DNA from 2 places in the Streptomyces sp. NPDC001231 genome. Region 2 is predicted to be linked to the other one. Evidence: riboswitches for the same ligand, from Rfam matches in the RefSeq annotation. Region 2 holds a riboswitch; the other holds the start of a gene.
The links. A riboswitch is a leader RNA that binds a small molecule or an ion and turns the genes downstream of it on or off. The one in region 2 is predicted to bind ZMP and ZTP.
Positions count from the first base shown of each region.

Region 1: another riboswitch for ZMP and ZTP. It lies ahead of ACFY3J_RS05930 (bifunctional 5,10-methylenetetrahydrofolate dehydrogenase/5,10-methenyltetrahydrofolate cyclohydrolase); the one in region 2 lies ahead of ACFY3J_RS35840 (glycine hydroxymethyltransferase).

Region 1 is NZ_JBIAXS010000003.1:302,805-309,982, reverse strand. It holds gene ACFY3J_RS05955 (SDR family oxidoreductase) at 1-227, opposite strand, end outside; gene ACFY3J_RS05950 (MBL fold metallo-hydrolase) at 399-1,028, opposite strand; gene ACFY3J_RS05945 (S-(hydroxymethyl)mycothiol dehydrogenase) at 1,028-2,113, opposite strand; gene ACFY3J_RS05940 (hypothetical protein) at 2,245-2,544, opposite strand; gene ACFY3J_RS05935 (nuclear transport factor 2 family protein) at 2,721-3,086, shown strand; ZMP/ZTP riboswitch at 3,320-3,405, shown strand; gene ACFY3J_RS05930 (bifunctional 5,10-methylenetetrahydrofolate dehydrogenase/5,10-methenyltetrahydrofolate cyclohydrolase) at 3,426-4,274, shown strand; gene ACFY3J_RS05925 (glycosyltransferase) at 4,375-5,604, shown strand; gene ACFY3J_RS05920 (GTP-binding protein) at 6,099-7,178, opposite strand, start outside.
Region 2 is NZ_JBIAXS010000045.1:18,555-25,732, forward strand. It holds gene ACFY3J_RS35825 (PLP-dependent aminotransferase family protein) at 1-100, shown strand, start outside; gene ACFY3J_RS35830 (hypothetical protein) at 131-985, opposite strand; gene rocD (ornithine--oxo-acid transaminase) at 1,086-2,291, opposite strand; ZMP/ZTP riboswitch at 2,405-2,493, shown strand; gene ACFY3J_RS35840 (glycine hydroxymethyltransferase) at 2,524-3,978, shown strand; partial or broken gene ACFY3J_RS35845 (hypothetical protein) at 4,047-4,744, opposite strand; gene ACFY3J_RS35850 (hypothetical protein) at 4,798-5,535, opposite strand; gene ACFY3J_RS35855 (hypothetical protein) at 5,655-6,536, opposite strand; gene ACFY3J_RS35860 (RNA polymerase sigma factor) at 6,529-7,089, opposite strand.

The DNA.
Region 1 (7,178 bases), on a different contig from region 2:
AGATGGTCGGCCGGTACGGCGATGCCGTGGCCGCCGGCCTCGGTGACCAGGTCGGCGGTGTCCTCGATGGTCTCGGGGCGGTCGTACTCCGAGCGGCGGGCGCGGGTGGTGCGTCCGGTGACGTAGACGGTGGCGCCGGCCGCGCCGAGCTCCACCGCGATTCCCCGTCCCGCTCCCCGCGTCGCCCCCGCGACCAGCGCGACCTTGCCTTCCAGTGGGCCCGGCATGTCCGACCTCCCGATGCGTCTTCCGTCGATGCCGTCATCGAGAGTGCCGGGGAAACCGGACACCTTCTGTCGCCTTTCGGCGCGGGAATCGGTGAAACGCGGGCGGGCCGCACGAGCGCCTTCCGGTCTCGTGCGGCCCGCCACCCGGGCTCCCGGCCCGGTTCTCCCGCGTCAGTGCCCGCGGGCGATCCACTCCTCCAGGTGCGGGGCCTCGGCGCCGATGGTGGTCGCGTCGCCGTGGCCGGTGAGGACCTTCGTCTCGGGCGGCAGTGTCAGCAGACGGTCGCGGATCGAGTCGATGATCGTCGGGAAGTGGGAGTAGGAACGGCCGGTGGCACCGGGACCGCCCTGGAAGAGCGTGTCGCCGGTGAAGACCACGCCGAGTCCGGGGTCGTACAGGCAGATCGCGCCCGGGGCGTGGCCGGGCGTGTGCAGGACCTTCAGGTCGGCGCCGGCCGCCTCGATGACCTGGCCGTCGACCAGGTGCTCGTCGGGGTCCCGGTTCGGGTGGGTCATCTTCCACAGCGGCAGGTCGTCGGCGTGCAGCCAGATCGTCGCGCCGGTGAGGTCGGCGAGCGCCGGGGCGGCGTTGACGTGGTCGTTGTGGGCGTGGGTGCACACGATGGCGGTCAGCCGGCGGTCGCCGACCGCGGCGGCGATGGCCTCGGCGTCGTGGGCGGCGTCGATGACGACGGCCTCATGGTCGTCGCCGACGATCCACACGTTGTTGTCGACGTCCCAGGTGCCACCGTCGAGCGTGAACTGCCCGGAGGTGACGAGGCGTTCGATACGGGCGGCCATCAGAGCACCACCACCGAGCGCAGCACGTCGCCGTGGTGCATCCGCTCGAACGCCTTCTCCACCTCGTCCAGTTGGATGGTCTCGGTGACGAACTTGTCCAGCGGCAGGCGTCCTTGCAGGTGCAGGTCGATGAGCATCGGGAAGTCCCGGGAGGGCAGGCAGTCGCCGTACCAGCTCGACTTCAGCGCCCCGCCGCGTCCGAAGACGTCCAGCAGCGGCAGTTCCAGCTTCATCTCCGGGGTCGGCACGCCGACCAGGACGACCGTGCCTGCCAGGTCACGGGCGTAGAAGGCCTGCCGGTACGTCTCGGGGCGGCCGACCGCCTCGATGACGACATCGGCGCCGAAGCCGCCGGTCAGCTCGCGGATGGCCTCGACCGGGTCGTTCTCCTTGGAGTTGACCGTGTGCGTGGCGCCCATGGTGCGGGCGGTCTCCAGCTTGCGGTCGTCGATGTCGACGGCGATGACCTTCGCCGCGCCCGCCAGGTACGCACCGGCGATCGCCGCGTCGCCGACACCGCCGCAGCCGATGACGGCGACCGAGTCGCCGCGGCCGACGTTGCCGGTGTTGATCGCCGCGCCGATGCCGGCCATCACGCCGCAGCCCAGCAGCCCGGCCACCGCCGGGGAGACCGACGGGTCGACCTTGGTGCACTGACCGGCCGCCACCAGGGTCTTCTCGGCGAACGCGCCGATCCCCAGCGCCGGGGAGAGTTCGGTGCCGTCGGTCAGGGTCATCCGCTGCCGCGCGTTGTGGGTGTCGAAGCAGTACCAGGGCCGCCCGCGCAGACAGGCACGGCACTTGCCGCACACGGCCCGCCAGTTGAGGATGACGAAGTCCCCGGGCGCGACGTCGGTGACGTCGTCGCCGACCGACTCCACGACGCCCGCGGCCTCGTGGCCGAGGAGGAACGGGAACTCGTCGTTGATTCCGCCCTGCTTGTAGTGCAGGTCGGTGTGGCAGACGCCGCAGGCCTGGATCCGCACGACGGCCTCTCCCGGCCCCGGATCCGGCACGACGATCGTCTCGACCCGCACCGGTTCGTTCTTGCCGGGTGCGATCACGCCGCGCACTTCCTGCGCCATGGTGGTGGTCCCTTCCGTCGAGCGGTGTACGTCCCCCGACCCTACGTCCGACTGATCGGTAAGGGACACCGAGGGGCCTCTGATCTGCGGGGACGGGCGGGGCGCGGGGGCCCGGCCCGCGGGGCGGAGGATCAGTGCTGGATGGGGGGAACCGGCCCGAAGACCGGCGAGACCAGGCCGGTGACCTGGCTCAGCCGGCCCACCTGGTTGAGATCGCGTACGCGGTCGGCCCCGGAGAGCTGTTCACAGACCGTGGGCAGTTCGGCCCGGTGGTCGGCCGGGACGCCGGTCCCGGGGAGCGAGCCGAGCAGGCCGAGGGGCTGGAGCCCGCCGACGGACGGGGCGCCCGCGGCGCTCGCGGGCAGCGCGGTCAGGCCCGTGACCGAGACGGCGAGTCCGACGGCGGCGACGATGCGGCGAGTGCGGATCATGCCCTCGGCAACACCGTCCGGGCCCGCCCGGACACGGGCCCGCGGCCGCGCTCACCCGTCAGGCTCAGCGCCCGGACCGGGCTTGCCGCGCCCGCCGGGGCGGAGGAGTCTCGAACTGTGAGGCCCGCCGCGGCCCGTCCCTCCCAAGGGTCGCGGCCCTTGCAGGAGGTCCCGTCATGTCCACCTCGGCAAGCCCCGCTTTCGACACCGACACGCTCCGCCGCGGCATCGAAGGAGACACGGCGGACACGCTGCTGTCGCTCTACACGGACGACGCGGAGATCCGCATCGTGGACCGCGACACCCAGCCCAGCAACCCCAAGGTCCTGCACGGCCGGGACGAGATCGCCACGATGCTCCAGGACGTCTACGGCCGCGACATGACGCACCGGCTGGAGCAGTGCGTCGTGCAGGGCGACCATGCGGCGTACGTGGAGTCCTGCCAGTACGCGGACGGCGGCCGTGTCCTCGCGGAGTCCATGGTCTCGTTGCGCGACGGCAGGATCGCCGAGCAGATACTGATCCAGGCATGGGACGAATAGGCAGGAGAGCCGCGAGGTTCCAGGTCAGCTCCCGTCTGACCTGGACCTTCTCGGCCCGCGCCGGCCTGGGCCGGCCCCACTCGGCCCGGTCGCGCCGGCCGGGGCCCGCGACCGCGGTGTCCCGCCTGGCGTCCGCCGCGCTGGTCCGCTCGCTGCTGCGGGCGGCGCGGCCGCGTCCGGACCGTACGGCGTTGCGCGGCCTTCGACCGCGGCGGGCCGTGTCGGTTAGGGTGAGGCGGGGCCGTGACTGGCGCTGAGGTGGAGCACCACCGGGGAGCGGCCCACGCAGAGTCGTGAGCCGCGCGCCTGGGCAATTCCCCGAACGCCCAGGAGTGGACCATGTCCCAGGCCCGTCCGATGGACGGCACCGCGCTCGCCCGCCGTGTCGTCGAGGAGACCGCGCGGAAGGCCGCCGCACTCACCGAGCGCACCGGTACGACGCCCTGTCTGGCGACGGTGCTGGTCGGTGAGGACCCCGCCTCCGTCACCTACGTACGGATGAAGCAGAACCGCTGCCGCAAGGCCGGTATCGACTCCCGCCATGTGGCACTGCCGGCCGCGACCACCACCGAGGAACTCGTCGACACGCTGCGGTCGCTGTCCAAGGATCCCGCCGTGCACGGCATCCTGCTCCAGCACCCCGTCGGCGAGCACATCGACGAGCGGGCCGCGTTCGAGGCGATCGCGCCCGAGAAGGACGTCGACGGGGTCACCTGCGCCTCGTTCGCGGCGATGAGCTTCGGTCTGCCGGGGTTCGTGTCCTGCACGCCCGGCGGCATCCTGCGGCTGCTGGACGCGTACGACGTCGAGCTGCGCGGCCGGCGTGCCGTCGTGGTGGGCCGCAGCGCGATCCTCGGCAAGCCCGTGGGGATGCTGCTGCTCGCGCGGGACGCGACGGTGACGTACTGCCACTCGCGGACCGCGGACCTACCGGCCGCCGTGCGTGAGGCGGACGTCGTGGTCGCCGCGGTGGGCCGGCCCCGGCTCATCCGCGGCGAGGACGTCAAGCCCGGCGCCGTGGTGATCGACGCGGGCTACAACCCGGGCAACGTCGGCGACGTCGACTTCGACTCCGCCGTGGCGCGGGCCTCGCTGATCACCCCGGTGCCCGGTGGGGTGGGCCCGATGACGATCGCCACACTGCTGGAGCAGACCGTGACGGCCGCCGCCCGGCAGCTCGGGGTGTGACCGGCGTACCGGGGCCGGAACAGGGGTGCGACACCCCTCGGGTCGTTCACGGGCGGCGGGCGGCCGCGCGGCCATACTGACCGTCGTGCGCGTAGCGATCATGACGGCGGGATCCCGGGGCGACGTCGCCCCCTTCACCGGACTGGGGCACGGCCTGGCTCTCGCGGGTCACGAGGTCACCCTGGTCACGCACGGATGCTTCGAACCGCTGGTCGCGGGCTCGGGCCTCGGCTTCCACCCGCTGCCGGTGGACCCGCGGGCCGAGTTGGAGTCCTCGCGCGGCCGGGGACTCCACCGCAGCGCCTCCGGCACGGGCAAGGTGCTGCGGGCCGTGGGGCTGGTGCGGGCGGCCATCGCCCGGATGACGGACGATCTGATCGCGGCGGCCGAGAAGAGCGACGTACTGCTGCTCGCCGGCTCGCTCGGGCCGGTCGGGCACGCCATCGCCGAGGCGATGAACCTGCCCAGTATTGGCGCCCATCTGCAACCCCTCTCCCCCACAAGGGAGTTCGCGCCTCCGCTGCTGGGCGGCGGTCACTGGGGCGGAACTGCGAACCGCCTCGCCGGACATGGAGTGAACCTGGCCGTGGAACGGGTCTTCTCGGCGGCCGTACCCGCCGTGCGGACCCGGCTGGGGCTGCCGCCCGCCCGCGCGGGCACCGGCCGCCGCATCCGCCGGGGGCAGCGCCGGCCGGTGTACCACGGCTTCAGCCCGCTCGTGGTGCCCAGGCCCCACGACTGGCGCAGTGGGCTCCAGGTGTGCGGGTACTGGTGGCCGTACGACCGTTACACCCAACTCCCCGACGGCCTGTGGGACTTCCTCGACGCGGGCCCTCCGCCGGTCTACGTGGGGCTGGGCAGCGCCACCGTGCCCGACCCCGGGCGGCTCAGCGACACCATCGTGCGCGCGCTGCGCCGGGCCGGACTGCGCGGTGTGGTCCAGCGGGGCTGGGCCGGGCTGGAGGCGTCCGGCGAGGACATGCTGACCATCGGCGAGGTCCCGCACTCGGCCCTGTTCCCGCGGCTGGCGGGCGTGGTGCACCACGCCGGTGCGGGCACGACCGCGGCCGGGCTGCGGGCCGGCGTCCCCGCGGTGCCCGTGCCCGTCCAGTTCGACGAGGGCTTCTGGGCCGATCGTCTCGTCGGCCTCGGCGTGGCACCCTGCTCGGTTCCGCTGCGCGGCCTCACCGCGGACAACCTCGCCGCGGCCCTGGTCCGCGCCACCCGTGGCCACGGACATCGTGAAAGGGCACGGGCCCTGGGCGCCCGAATCCGCGAGGAGAACGGCCTTGCACCGGTCCTGAACGCGGTCGAACAACTCGCCCGCTAGGTGTATTGACCTGAGGCGTTGTTGGTCACATTCCCGTCGTCCGCCCGAAGGGCGGGCCGCGCGGCGTCCGGTGCGTGCGATCGCACGGCGCCGGAGCGCCCTCGTGGCGGAGCAACGTGGGCGATCGGGCAACGCGGCTGGGGTCCCCCCTGCTCGAAGAGCTCGGGGGAGTGCGTGCAAGGCGTCGCACGGCAGGCGGGATGTGACGACAGGGCCCAAGGGCGCCGTCCTCCGCCCGCCCCGGAGACCACCGGACGCCCGGCGACCGGCGGGACGGGGCGGCGGGCCCGTCCGGGGAATGTCGCGACCCGGCGGGTGCTCCGGCCGCGCCGGAGGCCGTCGGCGCTGCCGGTGGACTCCGCGGCGTGACGCGGCGACACGGGGCGCCGCCTCTCCGCCCACGCCCGAACCGCCACCACCGTGCCGCCCACCGCGTCCCGGACCCCGGAGGGTGGGTGCGAGGTCGTGGGCCGCGGCGGGCGGGCAGCCGGCCGTCATCGTCCCACCCGCTGTGTCAGGTTGAGCAGGTACTGCTTGCGGTCCAGTGGGTTGTGGTCGGTGCGTGGGCGTTCGGGGACCGTGTCGCCCGTGACCGGTGCGTAGTGGTCGAAGGCGCTCTCCAGGTCCCCCTCGCCGCGGGTCAGCCCCGGCAGGCGCTGCTCCAGCGCGTGCACCCGGGCGGCCGGGACGCCGCCCTCCAGGAGGCACACGGATCCGTGGGTGACGGTCGTCCGCGGCACGGCGCGCAGTGCGGACAGCACCGGCAGCAGGGCGCCGAGCGTGTCCGCCGGGACCTCGACGCGAAAGCGGTGCACCGGCTCGTGGACCAGCGTGCCCGCGCGGCGCAGCGCCTCGATCAGCACCAGCGGGGTCAGGCCCCGGAAGTCGGCCCCGGTGCTGGACATGCTCTTGTCGAAGCCCTGGTGGGCGTGGCTCTGCCGGGGCGAGTATCCGCTGTGGGTCAGGGTGACCGTGCAGTCGGTGACCTGCCAGCCGTGCAGCCCCTGCCCGAGGGTCTCGCGCACGGTGTCCTCCACCGCCTTGAAGAAGGCGTACGGCATCGAGCCCAGCTCGACCTCCAGGCGGAAGTCCACCCCGGAGCCGGCCGGCGCGGGGTCGACGCGCAGCCCGACGGTGGCCAGGAAGGGGTTGCCGTCCTTCTTGTTGAACTCCGCGGCCGCACCCGTGCCCACCGGCCGCTCGACGCACAGCGGGGTGGTCTCCCGGAAGGTGACACACAGCCCGAACTCGTCGGCGAGCGTGGCCTGGAGGACCTCCTTCTGCACCTCCCCGTACAGGGAGACGGAGGTCTCCTGCCGCACCTCGTCGTGGCGCAGCCCGATCAGCGGGTCCTGCTCGGCCAGCCGGGTGAGGGCGAGGTGCAGGGCCCCGCCGTCCACCCCGGGGCCCGGTACGACGACGGTCTCCAGGGTCGGCGGCGCGAAGAAGTGCTCGTAGACCTTGCCGGGCTCGCCGACCGTGTCGCCGATCCGGATGTCGGCCAGGCCCCACAGTCTGGCGATGCGGCCCGCGGACACGGCCTCGGCGCGGACCTCCGTGCCGTGGTCGGACAC
Region 2 (7,178 bases):
CGCCGTGGCACCGTTGGACGCCCTGGTCGTCGGCTACGGCACCCCGCCGGACCACGCGTGGGCGGCGGCCCTGGACGCCCTGTGCCGGGTGCTGCCCTGACGGCCCGCCGGGCGGCCCGTCGGGCGGTGATCACCCCTCCTCGGCAGGCACCTTCTCGACCGGTCCTTCCTCGGCCGGCGCCTCCCTGAACCGCGCCAGAGCCAGGGCGCCCGCCACCGCCACCGCGAAGCCGAGCACCGCGAGCCAGGCCAGGCCCTCGCGGGTGCGGTCGCCCAGCCACACCACCCCGATCGCCGCGGGGCCGATCGTCTCGCCGATGACCATGCCCGCGGTGGCCGTGGTCACCGAACCGCGCTGGAGGGCCGAGGTCAGCAGCAGGAAGGCGGCTCCCCCGCCGAGGAGCAGGGCGTAGGCCGCCGGGTTGGTGAACAGCGCCGACGGGGCGAGCGAGTCGATCAGCCGCACCGACACCTCGACCACGCCGAACCCGAAGCCCGCGCCCAGGCCCAGCAGCAGGGCACGGACGCGTTCGGGCAGGCGGCCGGCGACCGCTCCGAGCAGCAGCACGGCCAGCGCCGCCCCGAGCATCGCCCACTTCAGCGCCGCCGAGCCGTCCTCGCGGCCCTCCGTGCCCGAGGCCAGCCCCAGCATGGCCAGACCGGCGCAGACGACGCCCACCGCCGACCACTCCACCGCGCTCAGCCGCACCCGCAGCAGCCGGGACGCGGTCACCGCCGTCACCGCGAGGCTGGCGGCGAGGGCCGCGCCGACCACGTAGATCGGCAGTGAGCGCAGGGCCGCGATCTGGAGCAGGAACCCGAGGCCGTCCAGGCCCAGGCCCGCCAGGTACCGCCACTGCCGCACCGCGCGCAGCAGCAGCGCCGCGTCCCCGCCCCCGCCGGTGTCCGCCGCGGCGCGCGCGGCGATGGCCTGGAGCACCGTCGCCGTGCCGAAACACACCGCCGCACCGAGCGCGCACACCATTCCGAAGAGCACGAAGCGACTCTAGGGGAGCGGTGGATCCGCGCGCCGCCCGATCCGGCCGCACGCACCACCCGCTCCGGCCGGGCTCCGAGTCACCCCGCTACGCGCCGAGCACCGCCCGCAGCTGGGACAGTCCCCAGTCCAGGTCCTCCTCGCCGATCACCAGCGGCGGGGCGATCCGGATCGTCGAGGTGTGGGTGTCCTTCACCAGGACGCCCCGGTCCATCAGCTTCCGGGCGACCTCCCGCCCGGTACCCAGCGAACGGTCGACGTCCACGCCCGCCCACAGCCCGCGTCCGCGCACCGCCCGCACCCGGCCCGTGTCGGCCAGCCGCTCCAGCTCGCGGTGCAGATGCTCGCCCAGCTCCGCGGCCCGTGCCTGGAACTCGCCCGAGCGCAGGATCGCGATCACCTCCAGCGCCACCGCGCACGCCAAAGGGTTCCCGCCGAACGTCGACCCGTGCTCGCCCGGCCGGAACACGCCGAGCACCTCCCGCGAGGACACCACCGCCGACACCGGCACGATCCCGCCGCCCAGCGCCTTCCCGAGCACGTACACATCCGGCACCACCCCCTCGTGCTCGCACGCGAAGGTACGGCCGGTGCGCCCGAGCCCCGACTGGATCTCGTCGGCGACGAACAACACGTTCCGCTCCCGTGTCAGCTCCCGCACCGCCGGCAGATAACCGGCCGGCGGCACCAGCACCCCCGCCTCGCCCTGGATCGGCTCCAGCAGCACGGCGACCGTGTTCTCCGTCATCGCCGACCGCATCGCCGTGAGGTCCCCGTACGGCACGATCTCGAAACCCGGCGTGTACGGCCCGAAGTCCGCCCTGGCCTGCGGGTCGGTGGAGAAGCTGATGACCGTCGTCGTCCGGCCGTGGAAGTTGTTGCCCGCGACCACGATCTTCGCCATCTCCGCGGGCACGCCCTTGACCCGGTAGCCCCACTTCCGGGCCGTCTTCACCGCCGTCTCCACCGCCTCGGTGCCCGTGTTCATCGGCAGTACCGACTCCATGCCGCACAGCTCCGCCAGCTGTTCGCAGAACGCCGCGAACCGGTCGTGGTGGAAGGCCCGCGAGGTCAGTGTCACCCGCTCCATCTGCGCCTTGGCCGCCTCGATCAGCCGCCGGTTGCGGTGCCCGAAGTTCAGCGCCGAGTAGCCGGCCAGCAGATCGAGGTACCGGCGGCCCTCCACGTCCGTCATCCACGCGCCCTCCGCCGTGGCGATCACCACGGGCAGCGGGTGGTAGATGTATGCGCTGTGGGCGTCGGCGGTGGCGATGAGGTCTTCCGTGGCGGTCACGGCGGCTCCCGAGGACGAGGGTCGCCTCCCGGGAAGGGGAGGTTGTCCTCCTTCCTATCCTCGCTCGCATGGCGGACGCGGGAACTGCGCCGTGGGGTGCGCCCGGTAGGCTGACGACGGGCCGTGACTGGCGCGCTGGGATGGGACCGACCATCAGGGAGCGGCCCGAGCGGAAAGTGTGCCGTGCGCCTGGGCCGTAACGTGAACGTCGACGCCACGTCCGGAGGTCCCGATGCCTGAGAACACCGCGCCCCTGTCCAACGAGTCCACCGCCTTCCGCGCCGCCCTCGACGTGATCCGCGCCGTCGAGCCGCGCGTGGCCGACGCCATCGGCCAGGAGGTCGCCGACCAGCGCGAGATGCTCAAGCTGATCGCCTCCGAGAACTACGCCTCCCCGGCCACCCTGCTGGCCATGGGCAACTGGTTCAGCGACAAGTACGCCGAGGGCACCATCGGCCGCCGCTTCTACGCCGGCTGCCGCAACGTCGACACCGTCGAGTCGTTGGCCGCCGAGCACGCCAAGGAACTCTTCGGCGCCCGTCACGCCTACGTCCAGCCGCACTCCGGCATCGACGCCAACCTCGTCGCCTTCTGGGCCGTCCTCGCCCAGCGCGTGGAGGCCCCCGCACTGGAGAAGGCCGGGGTCCGCCAGGTCAACGACCTCTCCGAGGCGGACTGGGCCGAACTGCGCCAGGCCTTCGGCAACCAGCGCATGCTCGGCATGTCCCTGGACGCCGGCGGACACCTCACCCACGGCTTCCGCCCGAACATCTCCGGAAAGATGTTCGATCAGCGCTCCTACGGCACCGACCCGGCCACCGGCCTCCTCGACTACGAGGCCCTGCGCGCCTCCGCCCGCGAGTTCAAGCCGCTGATCATCGTCGCCGGCTACTCCGCCTACCCGCGCCTGGTGAACTTCCGCATCATGCGCGAGATCGCCGACGAGGTAGGCGCCACGCTCATGGTCGACATGGCCCACTTCGCGGGCCTGGTCGCCGGCAAGGTTCTCACCGGCGACTTCGACCCGGTCCCGCACGCGCAGATCGTCACCACCACCACCCACAAGTCCCTGCGCGGCCCCCGCGGCGGCATGGTCCTGTGCGACGACTCCCTCAAGGACCAGGTCGACCGGGGCTGCCCGATGGTCCTCGGCGGCCCCCTTCCGCACGTCATGGCCGCCAAGGCGGTCGCCCTGGCCGAGGCCCGGCAGCCCTCCTTCCAGGACTACGCCCAGCGCATCGTCGACAACTCCCGCGCCCTGGCCGAGGGCCTGACGCGCCGCGGTGCCACCCTCGTCACCGGCGGCACCGACAACCACCTCAACCTGATCGACGTCGCCTCCTCCTACGGCCTCACCGGCCGTCAGGCCGAGGCCGCCCTGCTCGAGTCCGGCATCGTCACCAACCGCAACGCGATCCCGGCCGACCCCAACGGCGCCTGGTACACCTCCGGCATCCGCATCGGCACCCCCGCGCTGACCACCCGTGGTCTGGGCATCGCCGAGATGGACGAGGTCGCCGGCCTGATCGACCGCGTCCTGACGGCCACCGAGCCCGGCACCACCGGCAAGGGCACCCCGTCCAAGGCCCAGCACGTCCTCGACCCGAAGATCGCGGACGAGATCTCCCACCGGGCCACGGACCTCGTGGCGGGCTTCCCCCTCTACCCGGAGATCGACCTCGGCTGACCCGTCCCCGCACGGGACTCACACGGCACAGGGCTCGCAGGGCTCGTAGGACTCGCAGGGCACATGGCTCACAGGTCGATCAGCTCCTGACGTGGTTCCTCCCGCGGCGGCCCGGCACCGCGCCGGGCCGCCGCGCGGCATATCAGCAGCGTGCCGCCGGCCCCGCGGCCAGCCCGCCGGCCGCCCACCACAAGTGTTCACCCCGGCCGCCCGGAGTGCTGCCGGACGGCGCACCGTCCGTGTCGTCCAGCAGCCCCGTGGGGGCCAGCCGTTCGTACAGGTCCCGCGGCGCCCGGTGCCAGCGGATGTCGTCGTCCTCCACGTCCGGGGCCAGGTCCGAGCGCACCCACGGTGTGCCGTCCTCCGCCACGATCACCTGATCCTGCCGCTCCACGGCCACATCCCCTCCCGGCGGCCTGCTCGTCACCGGCCATCCCCCGACCCCGGTCAGCCCCCACACCACGGTCACCCGCACCCCTGGATGCCGCCCCCGCGCCCAGGTGTCCGGCACCGGCTCCGTCCCCGTGTACGCCGGGCGCAGCAACTCCCGGAGCAGGGCGAAGTCGCGATCGCCCAGGTGCAACGCCCGGGTCCGCCCCGAGCCGCCCGCGACGACCAGGGCCACATCGGGCGCACGCGGCGCACCGCCCCCGTCCGAGGCCGCCGCGACCGGCGGCACCCCGCACAGCAGCACCCCCACTCCGACCACCGTCACCGGCAGCACCGAGATCAGCCATGGCGCCGAGCGCCCGCCGCGCAGTGCCATCCGACCGCCCCCTTCCGTTCTCCCACGCACGTGTCTCGTCCTCGGCACGCGCCCTACACGTCCCGCAGTTCCTGCCGGGGCCCCGGGTCCCGCTCCCGCCGCAGGCGGTCGAGCGGAAGCCTCGAGGCGAAGGGCCGCAGCACCAGCGCGAGCACCGCCCCGCCTGCCGCTCCCGGTATCGCCCACCACCAGTCGGTGCCATCGCCACCCGCGGCCGGCACACTCACCCGCACCGTCTGCGTCCCCTCGTCCGCGTCGGGACCGGTGGTGTCCGGCGTGGCCGTCTCCGCCTGCCACGGCGCCGGGAAGATACCGGTGTACCCCTGGCCCGAGGCCGAGGCCTTGCCCATCACGCCCAGCTTCGTGAGCAGGGCACGCAGCCGGGCCGGCTGCTCGGCGCGGTGCCAGTACCCGTTCGTGGACTCGGGCACGTTCGCCGCCGTGTGGATCCAGACGGCGCTTTCGCCGGTCACCGGGAAGACCCGGTCGAGTCGCCACGGTGATATGTCGTGCGCCAGCCAGGTCACGTTGATCTGCCGGGCATGGACCAGGTCGGCCTCGGGCGGTTTGTCGCGGCTGCCCGAGCCCGCCGGGCCCAGGAGGCTCTCCAACTGCCCATACTCCTTCGCGGAGTAGTACAGCGCGCCGGCCTCCCCGCTCTGCGGCGAGGTCACCAGCACGCTGGTCGGACCGCCCGCCGCAGCGGAGGACGCGCCCCACACCATCACGGCGAGCACCGTCGTCAACGCGCCCATGAGCGCGGTCAGTTCACGAACCCTCCACCTGCCCATCCGAACCCCCACCGGCCGAATCCGGCGCGGCCCGCCCCGGGCCGCGCATCACTTCTGGTACACCGCCCGGCCCGCCCGGGTTCCCACCCCGCGTCACCGACCTGTCCGGTCACGCTCACCTAGGGCGAAGGCCGCCCGGAAGTCCCGGACTCCAGCACGTCCGACCGGGCGATCCGCGTCGCGCGCGCCTTCGACGCCACTCCCTCCAGCCGGAGCGTCACGGCGTCGTCGCCCCTCCCGCGCATCCACAGCAGGGTCGGACCGGCGGTGCGCTCGCTCCGGGTGAAGCGGTGGCCGTCGGCGTCCATCAGCCAGAAGCCGAGCAGATGCGGTCTCGGGAACCACAGGGCGGTGTCCTGAACGCCATCGGCCGACGTCGTGTGCAGCGGGATCCACTCCGGTGGTTCCCGCAGGCTCTTGACGAAGCTGACGTCCAGCCGCTCCGGGAACTCGTCGAGCCGTATCGTCCGTCCCTGTTCGTGCCAGCACAGGGTCACCAGGAACCGCCCCCGCGGCTCGGCGGTCACCGTCACCGCGTCCGGCACGCCGAGCGCGTCCGGCACCAGGGGCTCGAAACCGGCCTGCCGCCGGGCCTGCTCCAGGGACAGCGAGCGGCCGCAGCCGGGTACCTCGGCGCCGGGTGAGGGCACCGCCGACGGGTCGTACCGCACCTCGACGCCGGCGAAGCCGAACCAGTCGAGGACCGCCGCCCGCACCGGGGGAGTGAGCGCGAGGACCGTCAGCAGACCGCACAGGGCCGCCGTCAGCGAACGCCATCGCGTCCGCGTCCAGCGCCGCACCGCCCGCAGCCGCTCACCGGCACCCGCCGGCTCGGCCACCGGTACCGGCACCTGATCGGCCAGTATCTGCTGAAGCACCCGCTCCACCATCGACTCGGGTCCCGTCGCCGGACCCGCCGCCCCGGGCGCGTCCAGCGACCGCCCGAGCGCCCGCAGCTCCTCCGGCAGCCCGGGGACCCCCGCCCCCTCCTGTTCACGCACGCTCCTCACCTCCTTCCCGGGACCGGACGTCCGGCAGCAGCCGGCCCAGCTTGCGCAGGGCGCGGTTGAGACGGGACTTCACCGTGCCGCGGGGCCAGCCCAGGGCCTGGGCGGTCTCCGACTCCTCCATCTCCAGCAGATAGCGGTAGGTGACGACCAGACGGTGCTCCTCGCTCAGCTGTTCCAGCGCGGCCAGCAGGGCGGCGCGGCGCTCCGCGCGCAGCGTCGCCACCGCGGGGTCCGCCGACTCCGGTATCAGCGGCTCGGCCTCCACGAACGCCGCCTCCCGGCCGGCGAGCGTGCGCCGCCGGGCCGCGGCGCGCACTGTGTTCCTCGTCTCATTGGCGACGATCGACAGCAGCCACGGCTTGAAGGCCGAGCCGTCCCTGAACCGGCCCAGGGCGCAGTACGCCTTGACGAAGGCCTGCTGCACCACGTCCTCCGCGTCCGCCCCCGCCCCGAGCGCGGTGGCCGCCCTGAGCGCGATGCCCGTATGGGCCCGCACCAGCTCCGCGTACGCCTCCGGCTCTCCGGCGCGTACGCGTGCGATCACCGCGGCCTCATCGACGATGCGGCCCCCCTCCCGCGTTCTCACACCCTTGTTACACCGCGCGGGACGATTCGGTTCCCACCTGTTTCCGG